Regions from separate parts of the Pseudomonas sp. MF09150 genome, predicted to be linked through region 2. Evidence: riboswitches for the same ligand, from Rfam matches in the RefSeq annotation. Region 2 holds a riboswitch; each other region holds the start of a gene.
What was found. Region 2 has a riboswitch for cobalamin ahead of cobO (cob(I)yrinic acid a,c-diamide adenosyltransferase). Riboswitches for the same ligand answer to the same signal wherever they lie in the genome.

Region 1: linked by a shared signal. The riboswitch ahead of AC19YX_RS22780 (class I SAM-dependent methyltransferase) and the one ahead of cobO (cob(I)yrinic acid a,c-diamide adenosyltransferase) in region 2 are both predicted to bind cobalamin.
Region 3: linked by a shared signal. The riboswitch ahead of AC19YX_RS21760 (CbtB domain-containing protein) and the one ahead of cobO (cob(I)yrinic acid a,c-diamide adenosyltransferase) in region 2 are both predicted to bind cobalamin.
Region 4: linked by a shared signal. The riboswitch ahead of AC19YX_RS23525 (TonB-dependent receptor) and the one ahead of cobO (cob(I)yrinic acid a,c-diamide adenosyltransferase) in region 2 are both predicted to bind cobalamin.

Annotation. Positions count from the first base shown of each region.
Region 1 covers NZ_JCBCUS010000006.1:321,154-325,358, forward strand. Annotated here, with positions in the region: gene AC19YX_RS22775 (TonB-dependent receptor) at 1-1,245, opposite strand, end outside; gene AC19YX_RS22780 (class I SAM-dependent methyltransferase) at 1,281-2,054, opposite strand; cobalamin riboswitch at 2,164-2,365, opposite strand; gene AC19YX_RS22785 (NADP-dependent oxidoreductase) at 2,423-3,418, opposite strand; gene AC19YX_RS22790 (SDR family NAD(P)-dependent oxidoreductase) at 3,505-4,205, opposite strand, start outside.
Region 2 covers NZ_JCBCUS010000007.1:310,033-314,237, forward strand. Annotated here, with positions in the region: gene AC19YX_RS25135 (cobyrinic acid a,c-diamide synthase CobB) at 1-1,110, opposite strand, end outside; gene cobO (cob(I)yrinic acid a,c-diamide adenosyltransferase) at 1,121-1,732, opposite strand; cobalamin riboswitch at 1,813-2,046, opposite strand; gene AC19YX_RS25145 (hypothetical protein) at 2,215-2,796, shown strand; gene AC19YX_RS25150 (PQQ-dependent sugar dehydrogenase) at 2,870-4,189, shown strand; gene AC19YX_RS25155 (class I SAM-dependent methyltransferase) at 4,192-4,205, opposite strand, start outside.
Region 3 covers NZ_JCBCUS010000006.1:71,260-75,464, reverse strand. Annotated here, with positions in the region: gene cobN (cobaltochelatase subunit CobN) at 1-667, opposite strand, end outside; gene cobW (cobalamin biosynthesis protein CobW) at 671-1,744, opposite strand; cobalamin riboswitch at 1,841-2,052, opposite strand; cobalamin riboswitch at 2,182-2,408, shown strand; gene AC19YX_RS21760 (CbtB domain-containing protein) at 2,506-2,694, shown strand; gene AC19YX_RS21755 (CbtA family protein) at 2,706-3,407, shown strand; gene AC19YX_RS21750 (cobalamin biosynthesis protein) at 3,404-3,817, shown strand; gene cobM (precorrin-4 C(11)-methyltransferase) at 3,899-4,205, shown strand, end outside.
Region 4 covers NZ_JCBCUS010000006.1:498,533-502,737, forward strand. Annotated here, with positions in the region: gene AC19YX_RS23525 (TonB-dependent receptor) at 1-2,097, opposite strand, end outside; cobalamin riboswitch at 2,206-2,410, opposite strand; gene AC19YX_RS23530 (hypothetical protein) at 2,516-3,589, opposite strand; gene AC19YX_RS23535 (DUF1543 domain-containing protein) at 3,858-4,205, shown strand, end outside.

The DNA.
Region 1 (4,205 bases), on a different contig from region 2:
GGTCGGCATGTAGTCGGTCTTGACCGTGCTCGAGCGGCCATAGCTGTAGCGCGAACCGGCGCGCAGGGTCAGGCGGTCGTCCATCAGGCGCTGGATCAGCTCGGCGTACAGCGCCGCGCTGAGGTCATCGGAGTTGATGTCGTAGGGTGCCACCTGGCTGCTGGTGGAGCCGTTCATGGCCACGCGGAAACGATCATTGCGCAGTGTGCTTTTTTCCAGGTCCAGGCCCAGCAGCAGGTCGGTGCCGGGGCCCAGCAGGAACTGCGGCGTCAGCTTCAGGCCATAGGCGTCCAGGCGGCGCTCGATATGGTCCTTGCTGAACCCGGGGCTGCCGTTGCCCTGGCGCTCCGAACCCCAGTGCAGGTCGTCGACATCGCGCAGGGCGTAGACCTGGGCCGCCCAGTTCAGCCAGTTGGTCGGCTTGGCGGTCCAGTTGGCTTCCAGGGACTGGTTATAGCGGTTGTCGTAGTTGTTGTAGTCCCATTGCGAACCGCGAAAGCCCGCGTCGTAGATACCGTCCGAGCGCAGAGTCAGGTCCAGGCGCTGGTCATCGGACAGGTCATAGCCCAGGGCCAACAACCCGCCCCGACGCTTCCACGAGGTGTTTTCCTGGGTGCCGTCCCGGCTCTGATAGTCACCGCGCCGGCCGCTGTCCAGACCCAGGTAGTAATCCAGCGGCCCGGACACGCCGCTCTGGAACAGGCTGCCCTGGGCCAGGCCCCAGGAGCCGCCCTGCAGGGTCGCGCCACCGCCTTCGGTGTTGCGGCCATTGCGGGTGATGATGTTGATCACGCCACCGATGGCCTGGCTGCCATAGATCACCGAGGCCGGGCCACGGATCACTTCAATGCGCGCGACCTGGGCCGGCGACAGCTTGGAAATATTCGCCGTGCCGGCCCGGCGCCCGTTGACCAGCACCGTTACCTGGCTGCGAAAGTCCCGGCCCTGGCCATCGGTATTGCCGCCACGGATGTTGATCGAGGTCTGGCCCGGGGTCCATTCACTGAAAAAGCCCACCGCGTTTTCCGCCAGCAGGTCGGTCAGGTTGCGCGCCGAGGAGCGTTCGATCTGCTCGCTGTCGATCACCTGCACGGTGCTGGTGGCGTCCTTGAGCGATTCGCCGGCCCGGGGTGCGCTGACCAGGGTCGTGTCCATCTGCAGCACCGACGTTTTGTCGGCGGCCTGGGTGGCGAGGCTGGTGCTCAGCAGCAGGGGCAGGGCGAAGGTGTGGCGCAGGCTAGGCATGGGGGAGGTCCGCAGGCAGGTTCTTATGGGAGAGTTCACGCGTGCCAGAGCAAGCTGGCGGCGCGTTTCGGGGCGCTGGCCAGCCAGCCCCCCGGGGCCGGTTGCAGGTGATCCTGCAAATGCCGTTCAAGCAGCCCCAGCGCCGCGCCATCGAGGGCGCCGAGCTTCTCCCTGAAATGCATCAGGGCTGCTTCGGGGGTGGCGAACAACGTGCTGAACGCCCATTCGGTGAAGTGAATCTCGTCGGGCCGGGCGCTGGCCGGCAGCTCGGCCAGGGTCAGTTGATAGCCCGGGGTCATGTCGCTGCGGTGCAGTTGAGGCGGCAGGAACCCCGAGAGGCAATAGGTGCGCGGGCCCTCCTGGGCCGGCAGGTTCCACACCAGGGTGCCGCTGGCCAGGGGCCGCACCCGCTCGAGAAAGGCCTGGGCCTGGCCGTCGCTGACCGGGATGTTGGCGCAGAGCACGGTCTGTGTCGGCGCCAGGCCCAGGTCGCCGATGTCTTGCCAGAGGCCCGGGTGCAAGCTCAGGCTCACGGCCGGTTCACGGGCCGCCAGGCGCTCGATGCAGCGACCCATATAGGCGTTGGGCTCGACCACGGTCCACTGGCCACTTGGGGCCAGCAGATGCCGCCCAAGGATCCCCGAACCGGCGCCGATATCCAGCAGTTGTCGCTGCGGGCCGAGCAGTTGCAGCAGGCAGCCACCGACACGTTCGACATAGTTGGAGGCGGCCAGATGCTCGGCATAAAACGCCGCTTCGTGGTCGGGCCAGACAAAGGGAGCAGGGCGAGGCGAGGTGCAAAGCGTCATCGGAAAGCGCCGGGTTGAGCCAGGTCGGGCCACCCGCGGGAGCTGAAGCAGAAAGTGGCGGGCAGGAGACAGCATGCGCACGCCAAGGCCTGCACCCGCCCACCGCGGATTGCCATGTTGGGATCAGGCCGGTCTCCGGGCTCGCGAGGGGCATGAAACATTCGCCTTCCCATGCCCAGGCACAGTGGATGTGTGAATGTTTCGCTCGCATACCGTTGCGGGGGCAGCGCCGGACTCGCCCAAAGGGCCTACCGGCTTCCCGTTTCACCCGCAGCACGACGGCTGCGGACACCTGAAACTGGCGCGCATCTGACCATTGAGGGACGGCAGCGTCAAGCGCCTAAGCCGCAAGCTTGTGGCTTGCAGCTTCAGAGCTTGATGACCACCTTGCCTTTGGCGCGCCCCTGTGTGACGTACTTCAGGGCCTCGGCGGTGGAGGCCAGCGGGTAGCTGCGATCGATCACCGGCTGGATCGCACCGGCCTCGATCAGTCGGCTCAGTTCACCCAGTTGTTCGCCGCTGGCGCGCATGAACACGAAACGGTAGTGCACACCCGCCTGGCGTGCCTTGCGGCGGATGCCATGACTGAGCAGGCCCATGACCTGCTTCAGCCCCCAGGACAGACGCTGCTCCCGGGCAAAGTCGGCGGTGGGCGGGCCGGAAATCGACACCAGCAGGCCGCCGGGCTTGAGCACCTTGAGCGAACGCGCCAGGGTCGCGCTGTCCAGGCTGTTGAGCACCAGGTCGTAGCCGTGCAACAGGCTGTCGAAGGATTGGCGCGTGTAGTCGATGACCAGGTCCGCCCCCAGGGCCTTCACCCACTCGACATTGGCGCTGCTGGTGGTCGTCGCGACGAAGGCCCCCAGGTGCTTGGCGAGCTGGATGGCGAAGGTCCCCACACCGCCGGAGCCGGCGTGGATCAGTACCTTTTGCCCCGGCTTGAGCTGGGCGGTTTCCACCAGCACCTGCCAGGCCGTCAGGCCGACCAGGGGAACGGATGCGGCGTGCTCCATGTCGAGGTTGGACGGCTTCAGCGCCAGGGCCTCCTCGGCCACGGCAATCCGCTCGGCGAAGGTGCCGATACGTGCCTGGGGAGGGCGCCCGTAGACCTCGTCCCCCGGCTTGAAGCGCCGGACCTCAGTGCCCACCCGCAGCACCACGCCGGCAAGGTCATTGCCCAAAACCAGGGGCAGGTGGTACGGCAGGATCAATTTGAATTCGCCTTTGGCGATCTTGGCATCCAGCAGGTTGACGCTGCTGGCATGCACCTGGACCAGGACCTCGTGGGCTTGCACCTGCGGCTCGGGCACCTGGCCCAGCCGCCCGGTGTCCTGGCCGTAACGCTCGATAAAAAATGCTTGCATACACAGTCTCTCCAGTGAGCAATGCCCGACGCTGGCGCGCGGATCGGCGTCAGCGGATGGTCGGGCATGCTCAGGTGGGCGCGGGCTCAGGACGCGCTGCGATAGCGCTCGGCGGCGCGGCTCTGGCGGATGTCGGTCAGCAGCACCTGGCGCGCGGCCTGCAGGTTGTCCCAGCGCGACACTTCATGCAGTGGCGGGATGGTCACCGGTTCGCGGCGATCGAAGCCGACCAGGGCCGCATCCACCAGTTCATCGACGTCCATGACCTCGGGCAGGGTGTTGATATCGATGCCGGAGCGTTCCCAGATCTCGGTGCGCGTGGCGGCAGGCAACACGGCCTGGATATAGACCCCCTTGGGGGCCAGTTCCAGGGTCAGCCCCTGGGACAGGAACAGCACGAAGGCCTTGGTCGCGCCGTAGACCGTCATCCCCAGTTCCGGCGCCAGGCCGACCACCGAGCCAATATTGACGATGGCGCCGTCACCGGCCTCTGCCAGGCGCGGGGCGATCGCGCTGGCCAGCCGCACCAGGGCGGTGGTGTTCAGGGTCACGATCTGCGCCACCGCGTCCGGGGTCTGGTCGATAAAACTGCCGGACTGCGCGGCCCCGGCGTTGTTGATCAGAATGCCGATTTTGCGGTCATCGCGCAGGCGCGCCTCGACCTTGATCAGGTCGCTGGTCTGGGTCAGGTCGGCCTGCAACACATCGACGGCGATCCCGTGTTCGCGCCGCAGGCGGCTGGCGAGGGTTTCCAGGCGCGCCTGGTCGCGGGCCACCAGCACCAGGT
Region 2 (4,205 bases):
GGTTCCTTCCGGCAACTGCACATCTTGCAGGGCCAGGGCCGCCAGGCGCTTTTGCATCACCGCATCACCGGGCAGCAGCCCCAGCAGACGGGCACTGTGCCCCTCGACATCGGTCAGGGAATCCAGCAGGTAGAGCATGCCGCCACATTCGGCGAGCAAGGGTTTGCCGGCGCCGTGGTGGGCGCGGATCGCTGCGAGCATCGCACTGTTTTCGGCCAGGGCCTGGTGATGCAGTTCCGGGTAGCCACCGGGCAGGTACAGGCTGTCGGCAGGTGGCAGCTCGCGGTCGTGAATCGGCGAAAAGAACGACAACTCGGCGCCCATGGCCCGCAGCAGGTCCAGGCTCGCGCCATAGGTGAAGGCAAAGGCCTCGTCCCGGGCCACGGCGATGCGCACCCCGGCCAGCAACGGCTCGGCGCTCACTACCTCGGGGGCGGCGAAGGTGACCGCTGGTGGCAGCGCCACTTCGCAACTGCCGGCCAGGGCCTGCGCCGCCGCGTCCAGGCGCAGGTCGAGGTCGTTGAGTTCGCTGGCCTGCACCAGCCCCAGGTGGCGGCTCGGCAGTTCGATGCCGGTCTCCCGAGACAAGGCGCCATACCAGCGCAAGCCTTCGGTCAGGCTGCCTTCGAGCAACTGGGCGTGGCGCAGGGTGCCGACCCGATTGGCCAGCACGCCGGCGAATGGCAAGTCCGGCTGGTAGCGTGCCAGCCCCAGAGCCAGGGCGCCGAAGGTCTGGGCCATGGCCGTGCCGTCGATCACCGCCAGCACCGGCACGCCGAAATGCCGCGCCAGGTCGGCGCTGGACGGCGTGCCGTCGAACAGGCCCATGACCCCTTCGATCAGAATCAGATCCGCCTCGGCGGCGGCCTCCCACAACAGGCGCCGGCTCTCTTGCTCGCCGACCATCCACATATCCAGCTGATACACCGGCGCGCCGCTGGCACGTTCGAGGATCATCGGGTCGAGAAAGTCCGGGCCGCACTTGAACACCCTGACCTTGCGCCCCTGGTTGCGGTGCAAGCGCGCCAGGGCGGCGGTCACGGTGGTCTTGCCCTGGCCGGAAGCCGGGGCGGCGATCAATACCGCCGGGCAATGACGAGCATCACTCATGCTCGGGCACTCACAGTTCCACCCCTTTCTGCGCCTTGATCCCGGCCTGGAACGCATGTTTGACCACGCCCATTTCGGTGACGGTGTCCGCCAGTTCGATCATTTCCGGCTTGGCGCCGCGACCGGTGACCACCACGTGCTGCATGGGTGGACGGGCCTGCAGGTCGCTGAGCACCTGGTCCAGGTCGAGGTAACCGTGCTTGAGGGCGATATTCAGCTCATCGAGCACCACCAGGCCGATGGCCGGGTCGCGCAGTAACTGACGGGACACTTCCCAGGCAGCCTCGGCGGCGGCGATATCGCGCTGGCGATCCTGGGTCTCCCAGGTGAAGCCCTCGCCCATCACATGAAAACGCACCTGTTCCGGGAAGCGCCGGAAAAACAATTCTTCCCCGGTGCTGTTGCGACCCTTGATGAATTGCACCACGCCGCATTGCATGCCGTGGCCCATGGAGCGAGCGAGCATGCCAAAGGCCGAGCTGCTCTTGCCTTTGCCATTGCCGGTCAACACCAGCAGCAGCCCGCACTCGTTCGGCGAGTTGGCGATGCGTTCATCGATCACGGCTTTTTTGCGCAACATGCGCGCCAGATGGCGCTCGTCACGATCGGGGGATTGGGTCATGGGGCAGCTCTCCGTTGGGGCTGGATAACGGGGGGCAGGAATAGAAATAGACGGCGCAAGCCTGGCATCGCCCACCGTGATGCCGTTGGATGGATCAGGCCGGTCTCCGGGCTTGTGAGCAGCACTAATGCCGAACCGCGCGCCTTCCCATGTCGGTTCGACACAGTGGCACCAAACGCAGTCTTGACTCACTTACCGTTGCGGGGGCAGCGCCGGAATCGTCGCCCGTTCCTGTTCGGAACACGCACTCACCGGCTTCCCTGTTTCACCCTGTCGACCCATGGCCACAGAGCACCTGAAACAAGTCGCGAAGGTTAGAGGGTTGGGGGTGGAGCGTCAATTAAAGCCGGCCCTGCGTGAGCGCGAAGAACTGCACCAGATCAATAAAATGACGCCAATCTTGTGCCACACTGCAAGCAGTGATATCAAATAGCCACAATTCGGCTACCCAAATCTATCTGACAAAAACAAGGGTGAGTTCAATGCAAGGCATGATCATCAGCAATCCGAAACTGGAGTTTCTGCGCCCGATGCTGGAGCGCTGGTTTGATTGCATTGACCGCTACAACGAGGTACGCGGCGACAACGAATGCCCGTACTGGTTTGATGAGCAGGCCAACCTCGGCCTGCTGTCGGCCGCCGCCTGGATGGCAGAAATGGTCACCTTGCAGCACAGCCCGAGCAAAAAGCAGCTCGAAGAAGGCAATCGCAATGGCCGCGCCGACCTATACGTGGCCACCCGGGAGGAACGCGCCTTCCTCCAGGTCAGCCAGCGCTGGCCACGGGTCAACAACCTGCAACTGACCCAGGCCCTGCAGGACGCCAGCAGTGATGCCAGAAGCATCGCCTACCCCAATGAGCTGCGGCTGGGCTGTCTGTTTATCGCCCCGCTCAAGGCCCAGCACAGCGCCACACCGGAAGAACTCCAGGACATGCTCGACGACTTGCAGAAGGAACACACCTGCGCCGTTGCCTGGTACTTCCCCTACGCCTACCGCAAGTTGCACAACGACAGCGGCAACTACCACCCCGGGGTCGCCGTGCTGTTCAAAGAGGCCCGCTGATCAGGTTGAACCATCGGCTGGCTATGCTCCTCTATGAATACAACGACTCCAGTGCATTCACAGGGACATCGGCATGCTCATCAAGCCCCAATTCGCTCTTCTGATCGCCGTCGCCGCGGGCCTTGCAGCCTGCGGCGAAACCTCCACCCTGCAAGTGTCGGACGGCACCGGCCCGTCACCGCAATTGCCGGAGCCAAATAAAACCCTGATCCCTACGGTGAATATCGCGCCGGCCATCGGCTGGCCCGAGGGCGCTACGCCCATCGCCGCGCCAGGCACCCAGGTCGCGGCCTTCGCCGAAAAGCTCGATCATCCACGCTGGCTCTATGTGCTGCCCAATGGCGACGTGCTGGTGGCCGAGACCAACGCCCCGCCCAAGCCCGATGACAGTAAAGGCATCCGTGGCTGGGTCATGGAGAAGGTCATGGGTCGGGCCGGTGCCGGCGTGCCGAGCGCCAACCGCATCACCTTGCTGCGCGATCAGGACCACGACGGGGTGGCGGAAACCCGCACCGTATTCCTCGAGAACCTGAACTCGCCGTTCGGCATGACCCTGGTCGGCAACGATCTATATGTGGCCGATACCGATCAGTTGCTGCGCTTCCCCTATAAAGACGGTGAAACCTCCATCAGCGCGCCGCCGACCAAAGTCGTCGACCTGCCGGGCGGCACCCTCAACCACCACTGGACCAAGAACGTGATTGCCAGCAAGGACGGCAGCAAGCTTTACGTCACGGTCGGCTCCAACAGCAACGTCGGCGAAAACGGCCTGGACCAGGAGCAGGGACGGGCAGCGATATGGGAGGTGGATCGCGCTACGGGCAACCACCGGATCTTCGCCTCGGGCCTGCGCAACCCAAACGGCCTGGCCTGGGAACCACACAGCGGAAAACTCTGGACCGCGGTCAATGAGCGCGATGAAATCGGCAGCGACCTGGTGCCGGACTACATCACCTCTGTCAAGGACGGCGCCTTCTACGGCTGGCCATTCAGCTACTACGGGCAGCACGTGGACGTGCGGGTCTCGCCACAGAATCTCGACCTGGTGGCCAAAGCCATCGCGCCGGATTATGCAGTCGGGCCGCACACCGCCTCACTGGGCCTGACCTTTGCCGAAGGCAGCAAGTTGCCGGCCTTCACCCAGGGCGCGTTTATCGGCCAGCACGGCTCATGGAACCGCAAGCCCCACAGTGGCTACAAAGTGATTTTCGTCCCTTTCAGCGACGGCAGGCCTCAGGGACAACCGGTGGATGTACTCACGGGCTTTCTCAGCGACGACGAAAAAGCCATGGGCCGCCCGGTCGGCGTAGTGATCGATCAGCAGGGCAGCCTGCTGGTGGCCGACGATGTCGGCAACAAGATCTGGCGCGTATCACCCGCCAAGGCGCAATAACCTCAGCGCTTGCGGC
Region 3 (4,205 bases), on a different contig from region 2:
AAAACACATCGATAAACCCGGTATTGGCCGCCTGCAGATGGGAGCGGTAAAACAGCACCGCCGCCACCGGCTGTCCGGCGTGCCAGTCGGCCTGCCAATCGCTCAGGGTCGCGGCGCTTTTATGGGGGTGGTAAATCGCCGTGCGCGGCAGGGTCTGCGGCTCGGCCCAGGCATAGTCGCGGCCCAGCAGGCTGGCGGCCAGGCAACGGTACAGATTCAGGGCGTTGTCGCGCCCGCCCTGGCGCAAGAAGTGCCACAGCCGATCGCGCGCGGCGGCCGGCACCGTGCTCAGGTCGCTGAGCTCCGGGTCCGGGCGGTCATCCCCCGGCACCAGAATCAGCTGCACCCCGCGCTCGGCCAGTTGCACCAGGCGTTCGACGCCGTAGCGCCAGTAGCCGATGCCGCCGTGCAGGGAAATCAGGATCACCTTGGCGTGACGCAGCACCTGGTCGACATACAGGTCGACCGAGGCGTGGTTCTGCACCTGCATCGGGTTGGCCAGGCGAAAGCTCGGGAAGTCGTCCGGCAACTGCTGGGCCGCTTCCGCCAGCAGCGCCAGGCTGGAGTCGCCGCTGCACAGGATCACCAGCTCGGCGGGGGTTTGTCCAAGGTCGGCAATGTTGTCATCCGACACGAAACCGCCGGGCTGGGTCCTGAGCAGGTGCATGGGTTAAACGCTGAGGGCGGCGCGCAGTTGCGCTTCGAGTTGCTCGGCGTCCAGCTCTTGGCCGATCAGCACCAGGCGCGTGGTCCGGGCCTCGTCGGCGCCCCACTGGCGGTCGAAGTGCTTGTCGAAACGGGTGCCCACGCCCTGGATCAGCAAGCGCATCGGCTTGTTGGGGATGGCGGCAAACCCCTTGACCCGCAGGATCCCGTGCTTGACCACCAGTTGGGTCAGGGCATCGAGCAGCAGGCTTTCCTCGGCTTGCGGCAGTTCGATGGAGATCGAATCGAAAGCGTCGTGATCGTGGTCGTCATGATCGGCATCGTCGCCGTCATGGTGATGGTCGTGGTGGCTGTGACGGCTGTCGATGTGTTCTTCGGAGCCAGCACCCAGGCCCAGCAACACGTCCAGCGGCAGGCGACCGCTGCTGGCTTCGATGACCTTGACCGCTGGCGGCAGTTCTTCAGCCACTTCCAGGCGTACTTTTGCCAGGTCTTCGGCGCTGATCAGGTCAGCCTTGTTGAGAATCACCAGGTCGGCGCTGGCCAGTTGGTCGGCGAACAGCTCGTGCAGCGGCGATTCGTGGTCCAGGTTGGGGTCAAGCTTGCGCTGGGCATCGACCTGGTCCGGGAAGGCGGCGAAGGTGCCGGCGGCCACGGCCGGGCTGTCGACCACGGTGATTACCGCGTCGACGGTGCAGGCGCTGCGGATTTCCGGCCACTGGAAGGCCTGGACCAGGGGTTTTGGCAGAGCCAGGCCCGAGGTTTCGATCAGGATGTGGTCAAGGTCGCCGCGCCGGGCTACCAATTCGCGCATCACCGGGAAGAATTCTTCCTGCACGGTGCAGCACAGGCAGCCGTTGGCCAGCTCGTAGACCCGGCCGCTGGCTTCTTCTTCAGTGCAGCCGATGGAGCATTGCTTGAGGATTTCACCGTCGATGCCCAGTTCGCCAAATTCGTTGACGATCACTGCGATCCGGCGCCCCTGGGCGTTGTCGAGCATGTGCCGCAGCAAGGTGGTTTTGCCCGAGCCAAGGAAGCCGGTGACGATGGTGACGGGAAGTTTGGCCAGTGTTTTCATCGGATGCCCTTTGGCAAGGTGGCGGGCATACGGGACGAAAACCGCGGCAATGGCTGCGCGGAAGAGTTCGCCACCGGATCACCCCGCCCGGTTGTAGTGAGAATTCGTCACGAGGCAGGTCTCCTGGCTGAGGGTGTGCCGGTGGTAACCGACGATTGACGCGCCTTCCCGCCAACGCCTTGAAGCGCGTGCAGTGGCTGTGCATCAACCATGACCCTTTACAGTTGCGGGGGCAGCCGCGGCTTGGACCGCGTTCCCTTCTTAGCTTCGGCCGACTGCGCCGAAGAACCTCGAGTGCGCAAGGCTACGCAGAGCGCAGGGGCCGGTCAATGCGCATTGTCGGCCAGCCTCGGTGCCGGCGCGGGGAAAATTCATTGCCCGGTCCCGGCGCCATTGCGAAAGAGTGGCAATTGACGGCCCTCCCCCGCCCATGCTCTCCTACACACCTTGTTACGGGTGCCCTTCATAGGGTGAAACGGGAAACCGGTGCGTCACGTGCCTTACTCAAGGCCTTGACCAGTCCGGTGCTGCCCCCGCAACGGTAAGCGAGCGAAGAATCAGATCCACTGCGCCGGTCATCCGGCATGGGAAGGCGATTCTTGCAGGCCAGGCGCAAGCCCCGCCCTTCGCGAGCCCGGAGACCGGCCCGCAATAGACACATAACAAACCCGCGGTGGGCGGGCGCTGTTAATTCCTTGTGCGCCCGTCGCGCGGGGTTTTGCTGCGTTCGATCCACCCGCTGATAACCAGAGGGATGCGCCATGTCGATCATCAGCAGCACCAGTCAATCCGCCAGCAGCACCTCCACCCTGAGCCAACGCCTGGTCGCCGCCATCGGTGCCTCGATCCTCGGCGCGTGCCTGGTGTATTTCGCCGGGTTCTCCCATATCGAAGCAGTGCACAACGCTGCCCACGATACCCGTCACAGCTCCGCCTTCCCGTGCCATTGAGACCTGCTGACATGATCAAGCGTATTGCGCAAACCGCAGGTTTCACCGGGCTGCTGGCCGCCCTGTTGCTGACCCTGCTGCAAAGCTTCTGGGTCGCCCCGCTGATTTTGCAGGCCGAAACCTACGAAAAGGCCCCGGCCACTGAAGTCCATGAACACGCCGAAGGCGCCATGGCCGGCCACACCCACGATGCCGAAGCCTGGGAGCCGGAAGATGGCTGGCAGCGCGTGCTGTCGACCACTGGCGGTAACCTGGTGGTGGCCGTCGGCTTCGCCCTGATGCTCGCCGGCCTGTACACCCTGCGCGCGCCGAATCGCACGTCCCAGGGGCTGCTGTGGGGCCTGGCCGGTTACGCCACCTTCTGCCTGGCGCCAACCATGGGCCTGCCGCCCGAGCTGCCGGGCACCGCCGCTGCGGACCTGGCACAACGGCAGATCTGGTGGGTCGGCACCGCGGCCTCGACCGCCGTCGGTATCGCGCTGATCGTGTTTGCCCAGCACTGGCTGCTGAAAGTGCTGGGTGTCGCCATCATTGCCGTGCCGCACATCATTGGCGCGCCACAGCCGGAAGTGCATTCGATGCTGGCTCCGGAGGCCCTGGAAGCGCAGTTCAAAATCGCCTCGCAACTGACCAATGCCGCGTTCTGGCTGGCCCTGGGCGTGATCAGCGCCTGGTTGTTCCGGCGTAAAAGCGCGGGTCACTACGCGGCATGAGTGAACGGCACGCAGCGCCGGCCCTGGTGGTCGGCCTGGGTTGCCAGCGCGGTTGCCCGGTGGACACGCTGCGCGCATTGCTCGACCAGGTCCTGGAGACCCATGGCTTCGGGCTGGATCAAGTCCGGGGCCTGGCCAGTATCGACCTGAAACGCGAAGAGCCCGGCCTGCTGCAACTGGCCGAGCAGTTAGCCCTGCCCCTGACCTGTTTCAGCAGCTCGCAGCTCACGCCCTATGCGCTGCAACTGAGCCACCGCTCGGAAATCGCCTACGAACGCACCGGCTGCTATGGCGTGGCCGAAAGCGCCGCCCTGGCCCTGGCCGAACGCCTGGCGCAGAGCCCGGCGAAACTGCTGATCCGCCGCCAAAAGTACGCCCAGGCGACCCTGGCCATGGCCTGCTGCGGCTAAAACCCCGATAATCCCCCGCGTTGATCATGAGCAATCTTCATCTACAAGCTTGCCTTGACCCTTTTTTCACAGGAAACAGCCATGACCGTCTTTTTTATCGGCGCCGGCCCCGGCGACCCGGAGCTGATCACCGTCAAGGGCCAGCGGCTGATCCATCGCTGCCCGGTGATTGTCTACGCCGGCTCCCTGGTGCCCGAGGCGGTGCTGGCGGGGCATAGCGCCGAACTGCTGGTCAACAGCGCCGAGTTGCACCTGGAACAGATCATCGAGCTGATCAAAAACGCCCACGCCAAGGGCCAGGACGTGGCCCGGGTGCATTCCGGCGACCCCAGCCTGTATGGCGCCATCGGCGAGCAGATCCGCCACCTGCGCCAATTGCAGATCCCCT
Region 4 (4,205 bases), on a different contig from region 2:
CTGGCCATTATTCTGCTGGGCCACGGCGTAGCGCCGGTCGAGCAGGTTGTTGAGCTGCAGGCCCAGGCGCACATCCCGTTGCAGTTGCCAGCCGAGGTTGGCGTCGAGCACCGTGTAGCCCGGAACCTGGGTGGTGTTGGCCGTATTGGCATAACGCGCGTCGACATAACGCACGCCCATGCCGGCTGTCAGCTCCTGGCTCAGGGCCTTGTTCAACCACAGGTTGGCGCTGCGGCGCGGCACGTTGCTCGGGCGATTGCCGGCGCGCGAGACCACCTGGCCCGACACCACTTCATCGAAGTCGTCGTATTCGGCCCGCACCAGCGCGGCATTGGCCGAGACCTGCCAGTCGTGGGCCAGGGCCAGCTCCAGGGATGCCTCCAGGCCGTCGGCGGACTGCTGGCCGACCTGTTGCGCCAGGCGCGTGATTGGGTCGCTGCTGAGCAGTTTTTTCTTGACGATATGGTAGGCCGCCAGGGTCCATTCACCGCGCCCGTCCCAGAACTGTTGCTTGAGGCCGAACTCGGTCTGCCGGGCCTCGGTCAGGTCCATCTGCTGCTGGCTCGGGTTCAGGCTGATGAGGTTGTTGACCCCGTCCTCGCTGGTCGAGTACTGGCCGTACAGCGACAGTTGGTCGGTGACCGCGAACACCAGCCCGGCGCGCCAGTTGCCGCCCGTGAGGCTGCGGTCGCTGCGGCTGCCGGCACGCTGGTCGTCGCGCTCGATGTGGTTCTGGTCGCGGCGCACGCCGGTCACCAGGGACCAGCGCTCGGACAGCTGCAAGCGGTTCTCGGCAAACAGGGCAAAGGTGTGGGTGCTGCTGGCGGTCTGGGGCGAAAATGCCGAGCGACTCTGGAAGTAACCCGCTGCCGGCTGCCAAGGGTCGATGTAGTCGCCGCCGACATCGGTATAGGGCGAGTTGTTGCCCACGGCGAACCTGATTTTGTTGTACTCGGTACCGACCACCGTGCGGCTGTCCAGGCCGAACAGCGAATGGTTGAAGGTGAAGCTCTGACGGTCGCCCATCTGCTCCTGGTCGTGCTTGATCTCCAGGTAGCTGTTGCGCAGCAGTTGCTGGCGGGGGCTGTCCCAGCTGTAGGTTTCGGCGTTGCGCCAATGGCGTCGGCTCTTGATGTAATACAGCTGGTTGCTGGCGCTGAGGCTGTCGCTCAGGTTCCAGTCGGTATTGAGTCGGGTCCATTCGTCGTTGTATCGCTGCACGGCGTTGCGCAGGTTGTAGTTCTTGTCGCGCAGGCTGTCGCGGTAGTGCCCGTCGAGCAGGGGCGTGCCGAAGTAACTGCTCGGTTCGCTGTCGCCACGCTCATGGGCGAAGGTGAAGCTCAGGTCATCGTTGGCCTGCCAGCGCAGGGCCGCACTGAGGGCCAGGCTGCGCGAGTCGCCGTGGTCGACCCAGCCGTTGCTTTGCTGCTGGTTCAGGGTCAGGCGATAGCTCAGGGTGTCGCTGAGGGAGCCGCCGCTGTCCAGGCCCAGCTGCTGGCGGTCGTTGGAGCCATAACCCAGGCGCAGGCGGTTGCGCACTTCACCTTCGAAGGGCTTCTTCGAGATCACATTGACCACCGCCCCGGTGGCGCCTTCGCCATAGAGCACCGAGGCCGGGCCACGGATCACGTCGATGCGTTCAACCATCCACGGGTCGACCGGAAACGTCAGGCTGCCGGCACCGGTGTACAGGCGGGCACCGTCGAACAGGGTCATGACCGAGCTGTGCCCGGTAAAGCCCCGCGCCGCCAACGCGGTGTTGCCGTTGCCCGGGGCGGCGATGCTGGTGATGCCCGGGGAGCGGGTCACCGCGTCCTGCACCGTGAGGTTATTGCGGTTGTCGATGGCGTCCTGGCCGATGCTGCTGGTGCTGGCGGGGTTTTCCAGGGCGCTCAGGTTGAGCCGTGAGCCGGCGGGCAGCGGTGTGCTGAGGGAAGTGTCATCGCCCTTGGCGACTTCGCTGACCAGGGTCGCCGGCAAGGCGAGCGCACGGTGGTCGGTTTCGGCAAAGGTCAGGGATGAAAAGGCCATGCAGGGGACAAAGGTGATCGGCAGGGATCGGCTTGCGAGGCTTTGGAGCAGGGGATTGCGGGACATGCTATTCCAACTGAGTCAGGAAAGAATGAAACCCGGAGGGAACAACGCATAAGGAATCGCAGGCGCACGCGCCCACGCAAACCGGACTGCGCCCGCCCACCGCGGGGTTGCCAAACGAAGTTGCAGGCCGGTCTCCGGGCTCGCGAGGGTCATGAAGCATTCACCTTCCCATGCCGGAGCACAGTGGTCTGTCGAATGCTTCGCTCGCTTACCGTTGCGGGGGCAGCGCCGGACTGATCACCGAAGTGACGCACCGGCTTCCCGTTTAATCCCATGCACGGCGGCATGGGACACCTGAAACTGGCGCGCATATGACCATTGATGAATTTCTTCGTCAATGCGCAAAGCTGCTACAGGGGAAAACAGTCTGTGCCGCCGCCGGTCCTCGGCAGCGGCTACGCGATAGGCGGGGGATGCTTCAGGGGGTGGCCAGGGTCTGCTGCGGCTCGTATTCGGTTTCGGCGAAGTTGAAGTAGGTGGTGCCGGCATGCTGGGTGATCTGCGGTTCGCAGCGGCCAAAGGGTTCGGACAGATGCCCCTTGCCGTTGACCACTTTGAGCAATATTTGCTCTTGGGCACTGCAGCCATTGCCGGCCCACGCGGCACTCACCAGAAACAGCCCATCCCCCAGGTGCTGCACAGCTTCGAACGACATGCCGTCGCTGAGCAGGGCCGACTTCTGGATCAGGGCACCGTTGACCAGCAATTGGCTGGGCGGGTTTTTATTGCCGTCATGCTGTTCGGCAATCACCTGCACCTTGTCGTTGCCGTTGACGGCCTGGGTCTGGGTGCCGATCTCCAGTGCCGGGTAACGACGGGCCTTGGCCGCTTCCGCGGCGTTGGCTTCGCGGGGCACCAGGCCCAGGCCGGCAGGGCCGCGCACGGTCATGAAGTCGGCGGGCTTGGCGGCTTCGAGGGCGCGCACGGCGTCGAAGTCCCAGTAATTGACCCGGGTCACCGCCATGCGCGAGGGCGCAGGCTCGATCACGCTCAGCTCGAACTGCTTGCCGGTCATATTCGGCGCATACAGGTAGGACAGGTGATCCAGCGATGCCTGGGCATGTACCGCGACCTTGTTGGTCTGGGTGAACGCCTGCAACGGGCCTGAATAACGGGCCAGGGCCTCGTCGGCGAGCTTTTTGCCGGCGGTGAGCGAGCCTTTTACCTCGGCTTCCAGGGCAATGACCCTGTGATCGGGGCCGAAGGTGTAGGTCGCCGATTCATAGGGCTTGTCGCGGTTGACCTCGGTGCGCCGGGTGTTGCTGAAGTAGATGGTCTGGTAGCGCAGGAACACCGTCAGCGAATGGATGCCCGCCGGGCCGGAGCCGGTGTAGGTCATGCAGCCCCGGGGGCAGGTTTCCTGAAGCAGCAGATTGACTTCGTCATAGGGCATGCCGAGTGCAACGTCATGCACGGTAAAGCCCGGGGCCGCCAGCAGCGTCGGCGAGACCAGCGCCGCCGCCAGCGCGAGCGCGTTGAATGTGTGCTTCAAGACCATCTCCTGGTTGTCCAATGGCGGGGCCGTCGTGCCCCACGCCGCAATCCTTGCCAGCGAATGGCATGGCCTGTGTGGCTATCGGCTGCTGGCGATTGGCCTTTAGCTGCAATGTGCTGCAAGCCGCGCGGGAGTGTCCCGGGCGCAGTAAAACCTCAGCAATCAGACGCAACATGGTGAAGAATATGGCGCTTGCCTGATGAGCCCCGACCGGGACCATCACCCTGAAATCGCTGCCGCCGGCGGCAGGTAACCAAGGAACAGAATGCTTTTTGTAGTGATGCTGGGGGGCAAACACCCCAGGGCCAAGATTGAGGTCCACGACGTGGTGTTCGCCATCGCCGACAGCCTGGAAGCGGCCTACCCGCAACTGCGCGAAGGCTGGTTTGGCAGCCCGGCGGGGCTGCATGTCGATTCGTGGATGCAGGTCGATGGCGTGGAAGGGTGGAAGGTGCAGTTGAGCCCGCTGGCGCCTCTGCCCGGGGCCCCGCGCCTGTATTTCATCAACCTCGGCGGCTATGAGGCCCAGGCCTTCGGCGAGGCCCACCACTACCTGCTGGTGGTGGCCCATGACAAGGCTGAAGCCAAGGCCAAGGGCAAGCGGCAGATGCTC